DNA from 3 places in the Frankia sp. Mgl5 genome. Region 3 is predicted to be linked to each of the others. Evidence: predicted binding sites of a transcription regulator. Region 3 holds the regulator's gene; each other region holds the start of a gene.

Region 1 (5,942 bases), on a different contig from region 3:
GTCGTCGTGCCCGATCCGTCCCGGCACGCCCACGGGCTGCTGGTGGTCGTCGACCTGGTGGGCGTGGCCGGGGTCGGTGCCGTGTGGATCCGGGTGGTCCGCCTGGTCGGCCTCTCCGAGGACCGTCGCCGGGTCGAGTAATCTCGTCCAGACACACCGTGTGCCGACGTTCCAGCTCGCATCCACATGATCGTGTGGTCGAGCTCGCCCGGCGGGGAGCGCGCCCTGGAGGCGTGCCGTACCCGCGGGGCGGACATCCCCGGCATGCGGTCCCTCCTGCCACGGATGATCCGTGGCCGCTAGAGTCCACAGGAGGTGGGTTCAGCCTTGCCACGCCACTATGAACTGATGGTGATCCTCGATTCCGAGCTCGAGGAGCGCACGGTCGCACCCTCGCTCGACCAGTACCTCAACGTCGTCCGTCAGGGCGGCGGCGTGGTCGAGAAGGTCGACGTGTGGGGCCGCCGCCGGCTCTCCTACGAGATCGCCAAGAGCTTCGAGGGCATCTACGCCGTCATCGACCTGCACACGGAGCCGGCCGTCGTCGCCGAGCTGGACCGCCAGCTCGTCCTCAACGAGTCCGTGATCCGTACCAAGGTGATCCGGCTGCCCGAGCCCAAGGCGCCACGGCCGAACCGCCGGGCGGCGGCGTGACGTGCTCTGCCCGGCCGGCGCTGCGCGCGCTGACGCGGGCCCCTCGACCGGAGGAGCGTGATCATGGCCGGTGAAACGGTGATCACGGTCGTCGGCAATCTGACGAACGACCCCGAACTGCGTTTCACGCCGAACGGCGCCGCGGTCGCGAGCTTCACGGTCGCGTCCACCCCGCGCACGCTCGACCGCGGAACGAACGAGTGGAAGGACGGCGAGGCGCTCTTTCTTCGCTGTTCCATCTGGCGGCAGGCTGCCGAGCACGTCGCCGAGTCCCTCACCAAGGGTGCGCGCGTCATCATCCAGGGGCGTCTCAAGCAGCGCTCCTTCGAGACCCGCGAGGGTGAGAAGCGGACGGTGATTGAACTGGACGTCGACGAGATCGGCCCCTCGCTGCGTTACGCGACCACGAAGGTCACCAAGGCGGCCCGCGGTGGCGGCTTCGGTGGTGGCCAGGGTGGCGGCGGCTTCGGCGGCGGCCAGGGTGGCCCCGGCGGCCCGAGCGGGCCTGGTGGCCCCGGTGGCCAGCCCGGTGGCGGCTACAACGGCGGATCCCCACAAGGCGGTGGCTCCGGCTATGCCGGCGGCGCCGTCGACGACCCGTGGTCACAGCCCGCGGGTGGTTACTCCGACGAGCCGCCGTTCTGAGCGGCCGGGTGTCATCTTCGCGCGACCGGAACTCGGGCGCAAAACGAGGTAGGAGCTCATCCATGGCCAAGGCGGCCGTGCGCAAGCCCAAGAAGAAGGTTTGCGTCTTCTGTAAGGACAAGGTCCACTACATCGATTACAAGGACACTTCCCTGCTCCGGAAGTTCATCTCCGACCGGGGGAAGATCCGCGCCCGCCGGGTGACTGGCAACTGCAGCCAGCACCAGCGTGACGTCGCGACCGCGGTGAAGAACAGCCGCGAGATGGCGCTGCTGCCGTACACCTCGACGGCCCGCTGAGGAGGATGAGATGAAGCTCGTCCTCACCCAGGAGGTCCCGGGGCTCGGCAGCCCGGGGGACATCGTCGACGTGGCCGACGGCTACGGCCGGAACTACCTGGTGCCGCGCCGGTACGCGATTCTCGCGACCCGCGGCGCAGAGCGTCAGGTCGCCCAGATCAAGCGGGCGCGTGACGCCCGGGCGGTCCGCGACCTCGACCACGCCAAGGAGATCGCCGGCCAGCTCTCCGGTCTGTCCGTCCGGCTGGTCAGCCGCGCGGGCAAGGAGGGCCGGCTGTTCGGCTCGGTCACGGCCGCCGACGTGGTGTCCGCGGTGACCGACGCCGGAGGCCCCGCGCTGGACCGGCGCCGGGTCGAGCTGAGCACCCCGATCAAGTCGCTCGGCTCGCACACCGTCGCCGTGCACCTGCACCCCGAGGTCAGCGCGAAGCTGACCGTCCAGGTCACCTCGGCCTGACTGCGGACGCAGGCCAGGGTCGCGCCGTCCGTGGCGCGACCCTGGCCTGCTCTTGTTAGCAGCGCTCGGGATCCGGGACCGCAGGTCCGAGGGCTGGGATCTTGGGATCCAGCTCCGAGGTGTCGGGACTTGGGAACCCGGGTCCGAGGGATCGGAACCCGTCCTGGAGCGGGTCTCACGGACCGCACCCCCGCTGACGCCGGTTCCAGCACAACCGTGGCGGCTGATTGAGTCCATGGACACGCTCGTTCGCCACGCATCAGCCGGTGGCTTCCTGGCCGCGCGGAGCTTCGGGGTTCGGCGGCTTGGCGCCCGGTGACTTACTTGGACGACGCGACCACATCCAGATCACGTCTGTGTCCGCGTGTGAGTGGGTGGTGACGCTGCGGCTCGGGCAGAATGATCGTGGGCATATCGCGGGGAGATCAGATCCCCGGACGGTATAGCTCAAAATGATTAGTCAGACCGCGATCTCGGGGTTGCGCCAAAGATTTTTTTGTCCACAGGTGTCGTATCCCTGTAGCCCCTTCTGGCACTGCGGTTCCGGGCGCTCGCGGCGCCGTCATCCACAGCGTCGCCGCCGCTCGTCCCGAGGCGTTCCCCAGAATCCCGCTCGTTACCAACAGGTTGTCCACAGGTGGGTGTGGATAACTTTTTGGCGCCTCCCCGTGGGGGCCTCTACTGTCGAGCCCTCCACACTGGCCATGTACCCGTGGGAACGGGATAGTCCAGACGGGTGAGGTGGGCGTGATCTTCGGATCGGTGGGCGGGCGGGCGAGTTGACACCCTCCAAACTGCAGTCGAACATATGTTCGATAGTGTCGATGGGATCGGGTTCGATGAAATCGGGTCCGGTGGGATCGGGTCCGATGGGATCAGGTCGGGAGCTTCCGGCGCACGGCGCTGCTCCGATCGCCCGGTCGCGGCGGTGCGCCGGTGGGCCGGTCGACATCCGAGAGGGGGAGGCTTGAGCGTCGCCGACATCGCGCGCGGGCCTGGATCCGCGGTCGAGTTCGATCGCACCCCGCCCCACGATCTTCCTGCGGAGCAGAGCGTGCTGGGCGGCATGCTGCTCTCGAAGGACGCGATCGCGGACGTCGTCGAGGTCCTCCGGGCGAGCGACTTCTACCGGCCGGCGCACGCCACCGTCTACACCACGATCGGCGACCTCTACGGCCGTGGGGAGCCGGCCGACGTCATCAGCGTCGCGGCCGAGCTGGGCCGGCAGAACCTGCTGGAGCGGGTCGGCGGGCCGGCCTACATGCACACGCTGATCTCCAGCGTCCCGACCGCGGCGAACGCCGGCTACTACGCGCGCATCGTCGCGGAGAAGGCCGTGCTGCGCCGGCTGGCCGAGGCCGGCACGCGCATCGTGCAGCTCGCCTACGGCCCGGCGCCCGACGTCACCGACGTCGTCGACCGGGCCCAGGCGGCCGTCTACGAGGTGACCGAGCGGCGCACGAACGACGACTACACCCCGCTCGGCGAGTTGCTGAACCCGGCGCTGGAGGAGATCGAGGCGATCCAGGCCCACGACGGCGCCCTGACCGGGGTGCCGACGGGGTTCACCGACCTCGACGAGCTCACCAACGGCCTGCACGGCGGCCAGCTGTGGATCGTCGCGGCCCGGCCCGCGGTCGGCAAGTCGACCCTGGGCCTGGATTTCGCCCGCGCCGCGTCGATCAAGAATGGGATGACCTCGGTCGTCTTCTCGCTGGAGATGAGCCGCATGGAGATCACCATGCGGCTGCTCTCCGCCGAGGCCCGGGTGTCGCTGCAGAACATCCGCACCGGCCGGCTGACCGACGACGACTGGGGTCGGCTGGCCCGGCGGATGGGGGAGGTCGCCGAGGCACCGCTGTACATCGACGACAGCCCGCACCTGACGATGATGGAGATCCGGGCGAAGGCGCGGCGGCTCAAGCAGCGCAACGACCTGCGGCTGGTCATCCTCGACTACCTGCAGCTGATGTCCTCGCCGAAGAAGGTCGAGAGCCGCCAGCAGGAGGTCAGCGAGATCTCCCGGTCGCTGAAGCTGCTCGCGAAGGAGCTGGAGGTCCCCGTCGTGGCGATCTCGCAGCTCAACCGGGCCTCCGAGCAGCGGGCCGACAAACGGCCCCAGGTCTCCGACCTGCGCGAGTCCGGCAGCCTCGAACAGGACGCCGACGCGGTCATCCTGCTCTACCGGGAGGACACGGTGGAGAAGGAGTCCGCGCGGGCCGGCGAGGCCGATCTGATCATCGCCAAGCATCGTAACGGCCCCACGGGCACCGTCACGGTCGCCTTCCAGGGCCACTACTCCCGGTTCGTCGACATGGCCAACTGATCCACGCCGTGATCCGGTGGGAGGGCGGCCGCCCGCTGCGGTCGGGTCGACTGGCCCGATCGGACTGGTCGGCGGGCCGACCGGCCTGAAGAGCCGGCCCCGCGGTGACAGACTGGGCGACATGAGCGTTTCCGGTGTTCCCCCGCGCGACTCCGGGGTCGTCGAGGTCGCGCGGTTCGACGTGTTGCCAGGGTCCGAAGAGGAGTTCGCCGCGGCGTACCGAACCGTCCGGCACGAGCTGGTTGCCACGCCCGGGTGCCGCTCCGCCCGGATGACCAGGGGGGTCGAGTCCCCGTCCAGCTTCGTGCTTCTGGTCGACTGGGACAGCCTGGAAGCGCACACCGAGACCTTCCGCGGTTCCGACCGGTTCACCCGGTGGCGGGCGGCGCTCTCCCCGTTCTTCGCGGCCGCGCCGTCGGTGGAACACGTCGTGGCGATCACAGACCCCGTCGTGCCGGCACCGGCGTCGGCGGACCGGCCGGCCAGCTCCTGAGCCCGCCGGCCGTCGCGCGCCTCCGCCGCCATGATGACCTTCATCGGGTACCTTTTTCTGGCGCCCCTCTCGGCCGCGTTCTTCGGCTTTCTGGTGTGGCTGCTGCCCGCGATCGCGATGCGCGACGTGATCGGCCGAATGCGGATCCGGCCGTTCACGTTCTTCGTGACCGGCTACATCTTCATCGGCCTGATGAGCTTCTACCTGCTGGTCTTCTACGAGGACCATGAGGTCGCCCCGTTCCTCGGAACGGTCGCGTCGCTGGGCCTGGTGTGGGCGGTCCGGCGGTGGTGGCGGTCGCGGCGCGGCTCCCGCACGGTCGCCGGGTTCAACCGGCTGACGGGCCCCCAGCAGCGCCCGGGAGCGCCCGGGAGCGGGCCCGGCATCCCCCACCCTGACCAGCACGGCGTCCAGCCGGGCCAGTGGGGGGTCCAGTCGGGGCAGTACGGCGCCCAGCCTGGTCCGCACGGCACCCACCCCGGCCAGTGGGGCGTCCAGCCCGGTGAGCACCCCGGTCCGTACGGCGGGCCCGGGTATCCGGGCGTGCCCGGGCAGACCACTCCGCCGGGATATCCGGCCCCGCCCGGCCAGGGGGGACATCCCGGCCATCCGGGGGCCGCGGCCACGGGCGGTCCGCCTGGGTCCGTCGGCCAGCCGCCCGCGGATGGTGTCCAGCCGGGGGGTCCTGGCTGGACACCCGGCCAGGATGGCGAGCACCTGGATACGGCGGGCGCCGGCGAGCCACCCGCGCCGGGCAGGACCGGCCGGATCGCCGGCTATCCGCTCGCGGCGCCGCCGCCGGACTCGCCTTCCGGTCCGCCCGGATACCCGCCGCCGGAGCGCCCGGCATCCGGCGGACCGGCGGCGACGACACCGAAGGCATCGGGTGGACCTGTGCCGAATCCACCGGCGCCAGGCTCATCAGCGCCAGGCTCGCAGGTACCCGGTTCACCGATGTCGGGTGGTCCCACGCCGGATGGTCCGGTGTCAGGTGCGGGCGGACCGGTGTCGGGTGGACCGGGCGCGGGCCCGCCGGCCTGGAGCGACGAGCCGGACATCGACCCGACC
Region 2 (5,942 bases), on a different contig from region 3:
GCCTGACCGCCCCCGCCCCCGCCCCGGGCGCTTCGCCATCCGGCCCCGTCGCGCCGGCGGACGGCGCGGAGCGGCACGCCGGCACCGCCAAGGTCAAGCGCGGCATGGCGGAGATGCTCAAGGGCGGCGTCATCATGGACGTTGTCACCCCCGAGCAGGCCCGCATCGCCGAGGAGGCGGGCGCCGTCGCGGTCATGGCGCTGGAGCGGGTGCCCGCGGACATCCGGGCGCAGGGCGGCGTGGCGCGGATGAGTGACCCCGACATGATCTCCGGGATCATCGAGGCGGTCTCGATCCCGGTCATGGCCAAGGCCCGCATCGGGCACTTCGTCGAGGCGCAGATCATCCAGGCGCTGGGTGTGGACTACGTCGACGAGTCCGAGGTCCTCACCCCGGCGGACCCGAACCACCACATCGACAAGTGGGGCTTCACGGTTCCCTTCGTCTGCGGAGCGACGAACCTGGGCGAGGCGCTGCGGCGGATCTCCGAGGGTGCCGCGATGATCCGCTCGAAGGGCGAGGCGGGCACCGGCGAGGTCTCCAACGCCGTGGTGCACATGCGCACGATCCGGTCGGAGATCGCGCGGCTGTCGGGGCTGCCGTCCGAGGAGCTCTACGCCGCGGCCAAGGAGCTGCGTGCGCCGGTGGAGCTCGTCACCGAGGTCGCGCGGCTGGGCCGGCTGCCGGTCGTGCTGTTCACCGCGGGCGGCATCGCCACCCCGGCCGACGCGGCGCTGATGATGCAGCTCGGCGCGGACGGCGTGTTCGTCGGCTCCGGCATCTTCAAGTCCGGCGACCCGGCGCGGCGCGCCCGGGCGATCGTCGAGGCCACGACCATGTACAACGACCCCGGCGTGCTGGCGAAGGTGTCGCGCGGCCTCGGTGAGGCCATGGTCGGCATCAACGTCGGCGAGCTCCCGCCCGAGGCGCGCTTCGCCGCCCGCGGCTGGTGAGCGCCCCGCGGATCGGCGTCCTGGCGCTGCAGGGCGATGTGCGCGAGCACGTCCGCGCCCTGCACGAGGCCGGAGCCGACGCCGGTGAGGTGCGCCGGGCCGGTGAGCTCGCCGAGCTGGACGGCCTGGTCCTGCCCGGTGGCGAGTCCACTACGATCGGGCGGTTGCTGCGCGTGTTCGACCTGCTCGAACCGCTGCGGGCCGCCGTGGCCGGTGGTCTGCCGGTGTTCGGCTCGTGCGCGGGCATGATCCTGCTCGCGCAGGACGTGATCGACGGCCGCCCGGGCCAGCCGCTCATCGGTGGGCTCGACGTGGTCGTCCGGCGCAACGCCTTCGGCCGCCAGGTGGAGTCGTTCGAGACCGACCTGGTGGTGGACGGCGTCGACGGACCGGCGGTGCACGCCGTCTTCATCCGGGCACCGTGGGTAGAAAAGGCGGGGGACGGCGTCGAGGTGCTGGCTCGGGTCGCCGACCGGCCGGTCGCGGTCCGGCAGGGGCCGCTGCTGGCCACGTCGTTCCATCCTGAACTGACGGGGGACATCCGGGTGCACCGGCTGTTCGTGGAGATCGTCCGATCCGAGCTCGGGCTCAAGAGGGGCAGGTCATGAGCGGTCACTCCAAGTGGGCGACCACCAAGCACAAGAAGGCGGTCGTCGACGCCCGCCGGGGCAAGCTGTTCGCCAAGCTGGTCAAGACCGTCGAGGTCGCGGCCAAGACGGGCGGCGGCGACCCGGCGGGGAACCCGACGCTGGCGGACGCGATCGCCAAGGCGAAGTCCCAGTCGGTGCCGAACGACAACATCGACCGGGCCATCAAGCGGGGCTCCGGCGAGCTCGCCGGCGGGGTGAGCTACGAGTCGGTCACCTACGAGGCCTACGGGCCGAGCGGGGTCGCCGTGCTCGTCGAGTGCCTCACCGACAACCGCAACCGGGCCGCCTCCGACGTCCGGGTCGCGATCACCCGCAACGGCGGCACCCCGGCCGACCCGGGCTCGGTGTCGTACCTGTTCAACCGCAAGGGCGTCATCCTGATCGACAAGACGCCCGACCTCACCGAGGACGACATCCTCCTGGCCGTGCTGGACGCCGGGGCGGAGGAGGTCAACGACGTCGGGGACGCGTTCGAGGTCGTCTCCGAGGCCACCGACCTGCACGCGGTGCGGGTGGCGGCCACGGAGGCGGACCTGACAGTCGCCTCCGCGGACATCTCCTGGCTGCCCTCGGTGAGCGTCCCGCTCGACGCGGAGCCGGCCCGGAAGGTCCTCAAGCTGGTCGAGGCGCTCGAGGATCTCGACGACGTCCAGAACGTCTGGTTCAACGCGGACATCTCCGACGACGTGATGGAGCTCGTCTCCAGCTGAGCCCGTGCCGTCCGGGTACTGCCGGGCGGCCGCCCGTTCGGCGTGTCGTGGATGTCGGTGTTGCCCCGGCCACTAGGATCGAACGGATGTTCGTCAGTGTGGTCGGGAGGGCTCGGTGCGTGTACTCGGAGTCGACCCGGGGCTGACCCGCTGCGGCCTCGGGGTGGTCGACGGCGGCCCCGGCCGCCGGGCCAGCCTGGTCGAGGTCGGCGTGGTGCGCACGCCCGCCTCGGACGAGGTGGCCGACCGGCTGCGGGCCGTCTCCGAGGGCGTGGACGAGTGGCTGGACCGGGTCCGCCCGGACGCGGTCGCGGTCGAGAAGGTTTTCAGCCAGGCCAACGTGCGCACGGTGATGGGCACCGCGCAGGCCGGCGCGGTGGCCATCGTCGCCGCGGCCCGGCGCGGGCTGCCGATCGGTCTGTACACGCCGAGCGAGGTCAAGGCCGCCGTCACCGGCAGCGGACGCGCGGACAAGGCCCAGGTGGGGTTCATGGTGACGAAGCTGCTGGATCTTCCGGAGGCGCCGCGCCCGGCGGACGCCGCCGACGCGCTCGCCCTGGCACTGTGCCACCTGTGGCGCGGGCCGGCGCTGGCCCGGATGCGGGCCGCGACCCCCGCGCGCAGCCCGGGTGTGCGGGGCGTTCCGGGCGGCCGGAGGTGATCGCGTCGGTCAGTGGCACGGTGGAGGCGCTCTCGCCCGGCTCGGCGGTCGTCGACGTCGGCGGCGTCGGCGTCCTGGTGTGGTGCACGCCGTCGACGCTGGCCCGGCTGCGGGTCGGCGAGCGCGCGCGGTTGGCGACGACCCTCGTCGTCCGGGAGACCGAGCTGACGCTGTACGGGTTCCGCGACGCCGACGAGCGGGACGTCTTCGAGATCCTGCAGGGCGCGGCCGGGGTGGGGCCCAGGCTCGCCCAGGCCGTCCTCGGCGTGCACACCCCGGACGTCATCCGCCGGGCTGTCGCGGAGGAGGACCTGGCCACGCTCACCAAGGTGCCGGGTATCGGCCGCAAGAGCGCCCAGCGCATCGTGCTCGACCTGCGGGACAGGCTCGGCCCGCCGTCCTCCCCGGTCCCGCCGCCGCGCGCCGCGGCGCCGCCGCCGGCCGCCGCGGATCCGCGTCTCGGCGCCGCGGGCGAGCAGGTCCGGGACGCGCTGGTCGGCCTCGGTTACTCCGCGAAGGAGGCGCTGGACGCGGTGGTCGCGGCTCGGACGGCGCTGCACGGCCCCGGCGCGGCCGTGACCGGTGACGGTGACGGTGACGGCGTGACGGGTGACGGCGCGGCGGGCGGCGCGGACCCCGCCGGTCCGGTCGACCCCGCGGCGCTGCTGCGGGCGAGCCTCGCCGTGCTGCGGCCGCGATGACGCCCCGGATGATGACGCCCTGGATGTCGCCGTGAGCGGCGAGGGCCTGGTCTCGGCGGCGGCGGCCCCCGAGGAACAGGCGTTCGAGGCCGGCCTGCGCCCGAAGAACCTGGACGAGTTCGTCGGCCAGCGCAAGGTGCGGGAGCAGCTTTCGATCATGCTCGAGGGAGCGCGCGGCCGCGGCCGCCCGCCTGACCACGTGCTCCTGTCCGGTCCACCCGGGCTGGGTAAGACGAGCCTGGCGATGATCATCGCCGAGGAGCTCGGCGTGCCGCTGCGGATGACCAGCGGCCCGGCGATCGAGCGGGCCGGTGACCTGGTGGCGATCCTGACCGCGCTCACGCCCGGCGAGGTGCTCTTCCTCGACGAGATCCACCGCATCGCCCGTCCCGCCGAGGAGCTGCTGTACGCGGCGATGGAGGACTTCCGCGTCGACGTGGTCCTAGGCAAGGGCCCGGGCGCGACGGCGATCCCGCTCGACCTGGCGCCGTTCACGCTGGTCGGCGCCACGACCCGCTCCGGCCTGCTGACCGGGCCGCTGCGGGACAGGTTCGGCTTCACCGGCCACATGGACTTCTACGACGCCGCCGAGCTCGCGCTGGTGCTGACCCGCTCCGCCCGGCTGCTCGGCGTCCAGCTGACCGAGGGGGGCGCGGCCGAGGTGGCGGGCCGCTCCCGGGGCACCCCGCGGATCGCGAACCGGCTGCTGCGCCGGGTCCGCGACTACGCGGAGGTCCGTGCCGACGGTGTGGTCTCCCGCGAGGTGGCCCGCGCCGCCCTGCGGATCTACGACGTGGACGCTCTCGGCCTGGACCGGCTCGACCGGGCGGTGCTCGACGCGCTGGTCCGCCGGTTCGGTGGCGGGCCGGTGGGGCTGAGCACTCTTGCCGTGGCGGTGGGCGAGGAGGCCGACACGGTCGAGGACGTCTCGGAACCGTTCCTGCTCCGGGCCGGCCTGCTGATCCGCACGGCCCGGGGGAGGGTGGCGACCCCGGCCGCGTTCACCCACCTGGGCCTCGAGCCTCAGTCGGACCAACTCGGCAGGTCACAGGCACCGGCGGCCCTGTTCGGGGAGGACCCGCCGGCGTCCTGAACCGCCGTCCGGGTGGGTCGGCCGGTGCCTTCGGGGAACACACCACCGGCCTGCCCGCTGTGGGTGTGGCGCGGCTACGTACGATCAGCCGCGACACCCAGGAGGGCGGGACGTGCAGGTATTCGCGGCCGTGACAAGTGCGGCGGACAACAGTGGCGGCAGCTCCATCAGCGGGCTGATCTTTCCAATACTGATCGTCCTTCTGATCGTCTACTTCTTCTCGACCCAGCGGCGCCGTGCGCGCGCGCAGCAGCAGCAGCTTTCCCAGATCGTCCCCGGCACGCTGGTCCTGACCACCGCCGGCCTCTACGCGACCGTCGTCGAGATGGACGGCGCCGACGTCCTGCTGGAGATCGCGCCGGACGTCGTCTGCCGGTTCGGCCGCAGCGCGATCGCCCGGGTGATCAGCACGCCCGGCCAGGACGGCGACACGGACGCCGAGGCGGACGAGGACACCGACGGTCACCCGGACACGGACGGACCCGGCCCGGACGCGACCGGGAAGTCCCTCGGTGGCGACTCCGGCACGGGGAGCGGGGACGCCGGCACCGGTGCCGGCGGAGCGACCGGCAGCGGGGCCGGCCGCGGTGCCGAGAGCACGGACGACGCTGCGCGGCCGCCGCGCAAGGAACTGTAGGGCGCGCCGTGGCTGTAGGGCGTTTCGCGCCCCCTCGCGCCCGGTTCAGGGGGCGAGGGGGCGGCCGCTAGGGGTCTGTGGTGCGGCCGTGGTGCCTGCCGTCGCTGACCGTCACGCGCCTGTCGGCAGCCGGTGGTGTCACAGCCGGGCCGTCGGAACGTACCCTCGGTGACACTCGTTCGGAATCGTTGAGCGCCGCCGGGATCGGTGACGGTGTGTGAGGAAGGGACTTGGCGTTGGCACGTCGCTCGGCACGAGCCTCCGGAGGCGTCTCCGTCGGCGCCCGGCTCGGAGTACTCGGTGCTCTGCTCGCCGTCCTCTACGGCCTGATGGCCATCACCGGGATCTGGACGCCCAAGCTCGGCCTGGACCTCCAGGGCGGGACAAGCGTCATCCTCACCCCGCGTTCGATCACCGGCGGATCGGTCGACAACGGGGCTCTCAACAAGGCCGTGGACATCATCCGTGAGCGGGTGGACGGCCTCGGCGTGGCCGAGGCCGAGGTCCGCCGCGCGGGCGACACCATCGAGATCTCCG
Region 3 (5,942 bases):
GGCCCGCAATGGCGATGGGCCGCCCGCAGAGGTCGAGGTCGACCTCCCCGGCGGGCGGCTGACTGTCGGCTGGTGGGAGTCGACCGTCCTGCTCAGTGGCCCGGCCGTGCTGGTGTCGGACGGTGTCCTTCGTCCCGACTGGCTGCGCGCGGCGGGTGGCTTCGGCCCGGCGGCTCCCGCGGGCGAGCGGCGTCCGAGCGTTGTCGGGGCCGGCTGAGCGCGGCCGAGGCAGGCTGAGCGCGGCCGGGGCAGGCAGGGCGAAGTCCCTCGATCTCCCTCGGGGACCCGTGGCGCGTGGGTGCGCCCGGGCGTCGGGCCGGGTGCCCGCCTCAGGTCTGCCGAGGTCGTCCGGTGGCGGGCACCGTCCGGTAAAGGGTTCGCGATCGCGGGTATGCCGTGTCACCCTGAGAGTGACGGTGTTTCATCGGCCGGGCGAACCCGGCTGATGGGGCGAAAGAGTGCCGTCCCGGCCGGGGCGGACTGGAATGACGCGGTCACCGTGCCGCGTTGAGAACGGATGGTATGAGTCTTCGCGCTGACGCCGCTGTGGCGTCCACCCCGCATCTGAAACTGCACTCGGGCGACGGCGGCCACGACGGCCACGAGGGTCGTGACGGTCGCGCCGGCACCGCGCTCGCCCTGGCCGAGGCCGACGGGTTCTCGTTCTTCGACGAGGAGGGCGACGGGCTCGACCTGGAGGACCGTGGCGCGCTGCGCCGTGTCCCGGGCCTCACCACCGAGCTCGAGGACATCACCGAGGTCGAGTACCGCCAGCTCCGGCTGGAACAGGTCGTTCTGATCGGGGTGTGGACGTCGGGCTCGCAGGTCGAGGCCGAGGCTTCCATGACGGAGCTGGCCGCGCTCGCCACCACCGCCGGCTCGGTCGTGCTCGACGCGCTCGTGCAGCGCCGGGACAGGCCCGACGCAGCGACCTTCGTGGGCTCCGGCAAGGCCAAGGAGCTCGCCGAGATCGTACTGGCGACCGGCGCGGACACGGTGATCTGCGACGGCGAGCTGACCCCCGGCCAGCTGCGCCAGCTCGAGGAGGTCGTCAAGGTCAAGGTGATCGACCGGACGGCGCTGATCCTCGACATCTTCGCTCAGCACGCGACGTCGCGCGAGGGCAAGGCGCAGGTCGAGCTCGCCCAGCTGCAGTACATGCTGCCGAGGCTGCGCGGCTGGGGTGAGTCGATGTCCCGGCAGGCCGCCAGCGGCGGCCGGGCGCCGATCGGTACCCGTGGCCCCGGTGAGACGAAGATCGAGACGGACCGTCGCCGGCTGCGCGCGCGCATCACCAAGCTGCGCCGAGAGCTCACCGGGATGGCCACCGTCCGGGCGACCAAGAGGTCGTCGCGCCGCCGCGGTGCCGTTCCCGCCGTCGCGATCGCCGGCTACACCAACGCCGGCAAGTCGTCGCTGCTCAACCGACTGACCGGGGCGGGCGTACTGGTCGAGGACGCGCTGTTCGCGACCCTCGACCCGACGGTGCGCCGGGCCACGCTGCCCGACGGCCGGATCTTCACCCTGGCCGACACGGTCGGCTTCGTGCGCCACCTGCCGCACCAGATCGTCGAGGCGTTCCGTTCGACGCTCGAGGAGGTGGTGGACGCCGACCTCGTCCTGCACGTCGTCGACGGTTCGGCCCCGGACCCGATGGGGCAGATCTCGGCCGTGCGCGAGGTGCTCGCCGAGATCGACGCGGCCGGGGTGCCCGAGCTCATCGTGGTCAACAAGGTGGACGCGGTCGACCCGACCACGCTCGCCGTCCTGCGCCAGGCGGTGCCGGACGCCATCTTTGTCTCGGCGCGGTCCGGGGCGGGGCTGCAGGAGCTGGTGGAGGCGCTCTCGGCGCGGATACCGCACCCGGAGGTCGAGATGTCCCTGCTGGTGCCCTACACCCGGGGCGATCTCGTCTCCCGCATCCACCAGATCGGCGAGGTGCTCCGAGTCGAGCACACCGGCAAGGGCACCGAGGTCGCCGCGCGCGTGCCCGTGGGCCTGGCCGCCGAGCTGGAGCCGTTCCGCGCCTGACGACCCTGCCTGAACACCAGCCCCGACGGAACACCGCGAGCTGAACACCGCACCGGTCAGACGCCTGACGTCTGACCGGTGCCCGGCCTGCCCGGTGCCGGCCGCGTGCCGGGGATCAGACCCGGCGCATCACCGCCACGATGCGGCCGAGGATGGTCGCGTCCTCGGCCGGGATGTCGGAGAAGGCCGGGTTCTCCGGCGCCAGCCACACCCGGCCGTCGCGCTGCCGGAACCGCTTGACCGTGGCCTCTCCATCGATCATCGCCGCGACGATCTCGCCGTTGTCCGCCACCGGCTGCTGCCGGACGACGACGAAGTCGCCGTCACAGATGGCGGCATTGATCATCGATTGGCCGACCACCTTGAGCAGGAACAGAGTTCCCTCGCCGACGATCTCCTTCGGCAGTGGGTAGACGTCCTCGATCGCCTGCTCGGCGAGGATCGGCCCACCGGCCGCGATCCGCCCCACCAGGGGGACGTAGGTGGGCGTGCCGGCCTCCAGCGCCGTTGTCTCGGCGGGTGCGCCGGCCGCCGCCGCGGCACCCGCGCGGGAACGCCCGCCGGCCTTCGCGCCGCCGATCGGAAGCACCTCCATCGCCCGCGGCCGGTTCGGGTCGCGCCGGAGGAACCCCTTCTCCTGCAGCACCTTGAGCTGGTGCGCGACGCTGCTGGTGCTGGTCAGGCCGACAGCCTCGCCGATCTCCCGGACGCTCGGCGGGTATCCGCGCCGCTCCACCGCGGACCGGATGACCTCGAGCACCTTCTTCTGCCGCTGCGTCAGGCCCGAGGCGTCCGCGGGGCTGTCGGGAAAATCCCGGACGTTGCCACGGGTGTCACCTCGGCGGGTACCCCGTTCCTGGCTGGTCATCGCCTACCGCTCTCCTGTCGATGCTTACGCGCGGCGGATGGTGCCACCGGCGGCTGCCAAGGACCGGGTGGTCGACGGCCCGGCTCCGCCAACACCCACCCGGTCGTTCCAATGCTTTGTCCGATTAGTAACTTTTGATCGGTTCGGCTGATCGGTTTGGCGGGGTCCTTCGTGCTCGGTTCATCTCGCACGATCGTCCACAACTGATCGTCCTTGACGGTAGTCGGCCGGTCGCCGAATCTCAAACGTCTGTTCGAGCGTGTCGGGGGAAGTGTGCGTGGTGGCCGTGTAAGAATCGCTCAGGCGTTCGATCGAACAAGTGTTCGTGCCTGGGAGGTTGGCATGACCGACGGTGGCGGTGCGGCCGGTGGGAATGCGTCAGTTCGGCGGGGTCACCCGGTGTCCCGCAGCTGCGCGCTGCGGCAGGGTGCGCAGGTCGCGACGGGTGCGCGGGGGGCACGTGGCGTGCGTGGAGCCGCGGTGGGCGGAGTCGCCGTCCGTGGCCGCGGGGTGCGGGGGGTGGCGGTGCGCGGCATGGGCCGCGTGCCGGTAGGGCGCCCGGTTCGCTCTCGTGGCGCCCGATGTGGTCTCTCGGGGGCTGCTCCGGCTGCCACGGTGCCGCCTGCTGAGTCCAGGCGGGGCGGTGAGCGGCGATCCGGGGCGTCCGTCATCGAGATGCCCGGCATGTGGTGGCGTGAGGCAGCCGTCGGGTTGGCCGCGGCCGGGTCGGCCGCCACGGTGCCCGAGCCGCGTCCTGGGCCGAGCGGGCAGTCCCAGCCCCAGCGTCCCCGGCCTCAGCCCCACGCCCGGCCTGAGGCTCGACCTCGACCTCGACCTCGGGCCGGGTCCCGGTCGCGGGCCGGTGGGCGGGGGAGGTCGGGTGCGCGGCCGCCGCTGCGGCTGACCAGGCGCGGCCGCGTCGTCGTGGTGGCGCTGGCGAGCACGGTCCTCGGCCTTGTCTTCTCGTTGGTGCTGGTGACGGCGTCACAGGCGTTCACCGGCGTCCCGGTGAGCTACCGGACGCACGTCGTGCGGTCCGGGGAGACGCTCTGGGAGATCGCCCACGAGGCCGCCCCCGAGGCCGACACCCGCGACACCGTCCGCGGGCTCATGACCCTGAACGGCCTCGACACGGTGACGCTCACGCCCGGTCAGGAGCTCCGGCTCCCCTGACCCGGCTTTCCTGCTGCGGCCCCGATGCCCCGATGCCCCGGTGGCTCGATGCCCGATGGCTCGGCGGCCCGGCATGCCCGGCATGCCCGGTGCGTTCGGTGTGCCAGGTGTTGCGGCTGCCCCACCGAGGGCACGTCCGGCTGGTGTCACCGCCTGTCGTGGCCCCGGCGCGGGCTGGCGAGAACACACCTGAGGACCACATGCACCGGAGGGGTCGGTGTCGGATCTGTCGGGGGTGTGCGCTACGGTGGACACAACATCTTGTAGTTTCAGCACCGCAAGTCATCCACAGGTTGTTACACAGGTAATCCACAGGGCCTTGACCGTCTGTCCACGGGGCCGCCGGTCGAGGTGACGGAACCCAGTCGGACGCACCCCGCGGGCGGCAGTGTCAGCCTGCCCGGGGTGGAGGGGAGCGGACCATGCGGTGCCCTTTCTGCCGGCATCCCGACAGCCGTGTCGTCGACAGCAGGGAGGCCGAGGAAGGCGCCGCGATCCGGCGCCGGCGGTCGTGTCCGGCCTGTGGCCGTCGGTTCACGACCATGGAGGAGGCCTCCTTGCGGGTCCGTAAGCGCAGCGGGGCCACCGAGCCCTTCAGCCGCGCGAAGGTGATCGTGGGAGTGCGCAAGGCGTGCCAGGGCCGCCCCGTCCGGTCGGACGATCTGGCGCTGCTGGCGGAGCGGGTCGAGGAGACGGTGCGCTCCTCGGGCTCCGCGGAGGTGGCCGCCGAGGATGTCGGCCGAGCGATCCTCGGCCCCCTCCGAGAGTTGGACGAGGTGGCCTACCTCCGCTTCGCCTCCGTCTACCTGGCGTTCGAGTCGCTCGGCGACTTCGAGGCGGCGATCGCGGCCCTGCGTGCCGAGTCGGCTGGCGGCGGTGAGCCGCCCGTCGCCGGGAAGCCGACCGCGATGCCGGCGGCCACCGGGGCCTCGGCTGTCGTCGTTCCGGTGACCACGGGCCCACGGGCGGCGGCCGGCCCCTGACGCACCGGCCCGAGGTCCCGGAACCGGGATCCGGGCGTCCATGAGTGACCCAGCCTGATCCGCGCCGGCCTCACGAACCCGGCCGGTGGGCCGCCTGCCGGCTCCGGCATCGCGGGCCGGGCGCGGGGGAGGCGTCGAGGCGCGGTCCGGCGAGCGTCCAGGTCCGTGTAACGACCTGGAATGGAACCAGCCTGGAGCCGTGTCGGTGCGGAGTCGGAGCCACACCGGTCTCGGAGCCGCGGTGGTCCGTGTACTGCGCGAGGCCACGGAAGCCGCCCGCGGCGCACGTAATACAGGCATCGGCGCATGCGCCGCGGCCAGCACCTTTGCACCTGATGTTCGGACCCGACCACCTGTGCCCCTGCCCCGCCCCCGACCCGATCCCGTCCGGCGCGGCCACGGGCATCGAGCGCCACCAGCCGGACCGGCCACCTCGGGTACGCCGCCGTGCCCGCCGGATCCGGCACGGCCTCAGGCCCCACATACCGTCCCAGACCCCACGCACACCCCGGCCGATCAGCGGAACAGCTGATCCGGCCATCCCGCCCTGCACTGCCGGCGCCGGGCCGGACCTGCCCGGGACCATGCCTGACCAGGCCTGATCCGGGCACGTAAGTCCGGTGGCCGCTGTTTGAACCCATCGAACGCGAACACGAGGAGCGCTATGACCGAGACCCGCGGCAAGGGGAACAGATCGGCCGCGAAGGTGGCCGGGCTGAAGATCCGGCGGGTTCGCACCACGCCTGGAGTCCACCCCTACGACGAGGTGGAGTGGGAGTCCCGCGACGTCGTCATGACGAACTGGCGGGACGGATCGGTCAACTTCGAGCAACGTGGGGTGGAGTTCCCGACCGCCTGGTCGGTCAACGCCTCCAACATCGTCGCCA

What was found. The regulator LexA, encoded in region 3, represses DNA repair genes until DNA is damaged. The targets are predictions, from matches to a motif close to CGAACNNNNGTTCG.
Region 1: a site for LexA is predicted at 2,857-2,870, ahead of dnaB (replicative DNA helicase). Genes of this name have one in related genera too.
Region 2: a site for LexA is predicted at 2,393-2,406, ahead of ruvC (crossover junction endodeoxyribonuclease RuvC). Genes of this name have one in related genera too.

The regions. Positions count from the first base shown of each region.
Region 1 is NZ_JALKFY010000606.1:3,525-9,466, forward strand. It holds gene MXD62_RS11680 (hypothetical protein) at 1-141, shown strand, start outside; gene rpsF (30S ribosomal protein S6) at 328-654, shown strand; gene MXD62_RS11690 (single-stranded DNA-binding protein) at 718-1,299, shown strand; gene rpsR (30S ribosomal protein S18) at 1,362-1,598, shown strand; gene rplI (50S ribosomal protein L9) at 1,609-2,055, shown strand; gene dnaB (replicative DNA helicase) at 3,023-4,381, shown strand; gene MXD62_RS11710 (antibiotic biosynthesis monooxygenase) at 4,503-4,874, shown strand; gene MXD62_RS11715 (hypothetical protein) at 4,905-5,942, shown strand, end outside.
Region 2 is NZ_JALKFY010000616.1:10,186-16,127, forward strand. It holds gene pdxS (pyridoxal 5'-phosphate synthase lyase subunit PdxS) at 1-953, shown strand, start outside; gene pdxT (pyridoxal 5'-phosphate synthase glutaminase subunit PdxT) at 950-1,561, shown strand; gene MXD62_RS15185 (YebC/PmpR family DNA-binding transcriptional regulator) at 1,558-2,313, shown strand; gene ruvC (crossover junction endodeoxyribonuclease RuvC) at 2,429-2,974, shown strand; gene ruvA (Holliday junction branch migration protein RuvA) at 2,971-3,675, shown strand; gene ruvB (Holliday junction branch migration DNA helicase RuvB) at 3,707-4,768, shown strand; gene yajC (preprotein translocase subunit YajC) at 4,881-5,405, shown strand; gene secD (protein translocase subunit SecD) at 5,642-5,942, shown strand, end outside.
Region 3 is NZ_JALKFY010000614.1:57,976-63,917, forward strand. It holds gene dapF (diaminopimelate epimerase) at 1-217, shown strand, start outside; gene hflX (GTPase HflX) at 523-2,031, shown strand; gene lexA (transcriptional repressor LexA) at 2,147-2,899, opposite strand; gene MXD62_RS14545 (LysM peptidoglycan-binding domain-containing protein) at 3,824-4,072, shown strand; gene nrdR (transcriptional regulator NrdR) at 4,495-5,055, shown strand; gene MXD62_RS14555 (vitamin B12-dependent ribonucleotide reductase) at 5,720-5,942, shown strand, end outside.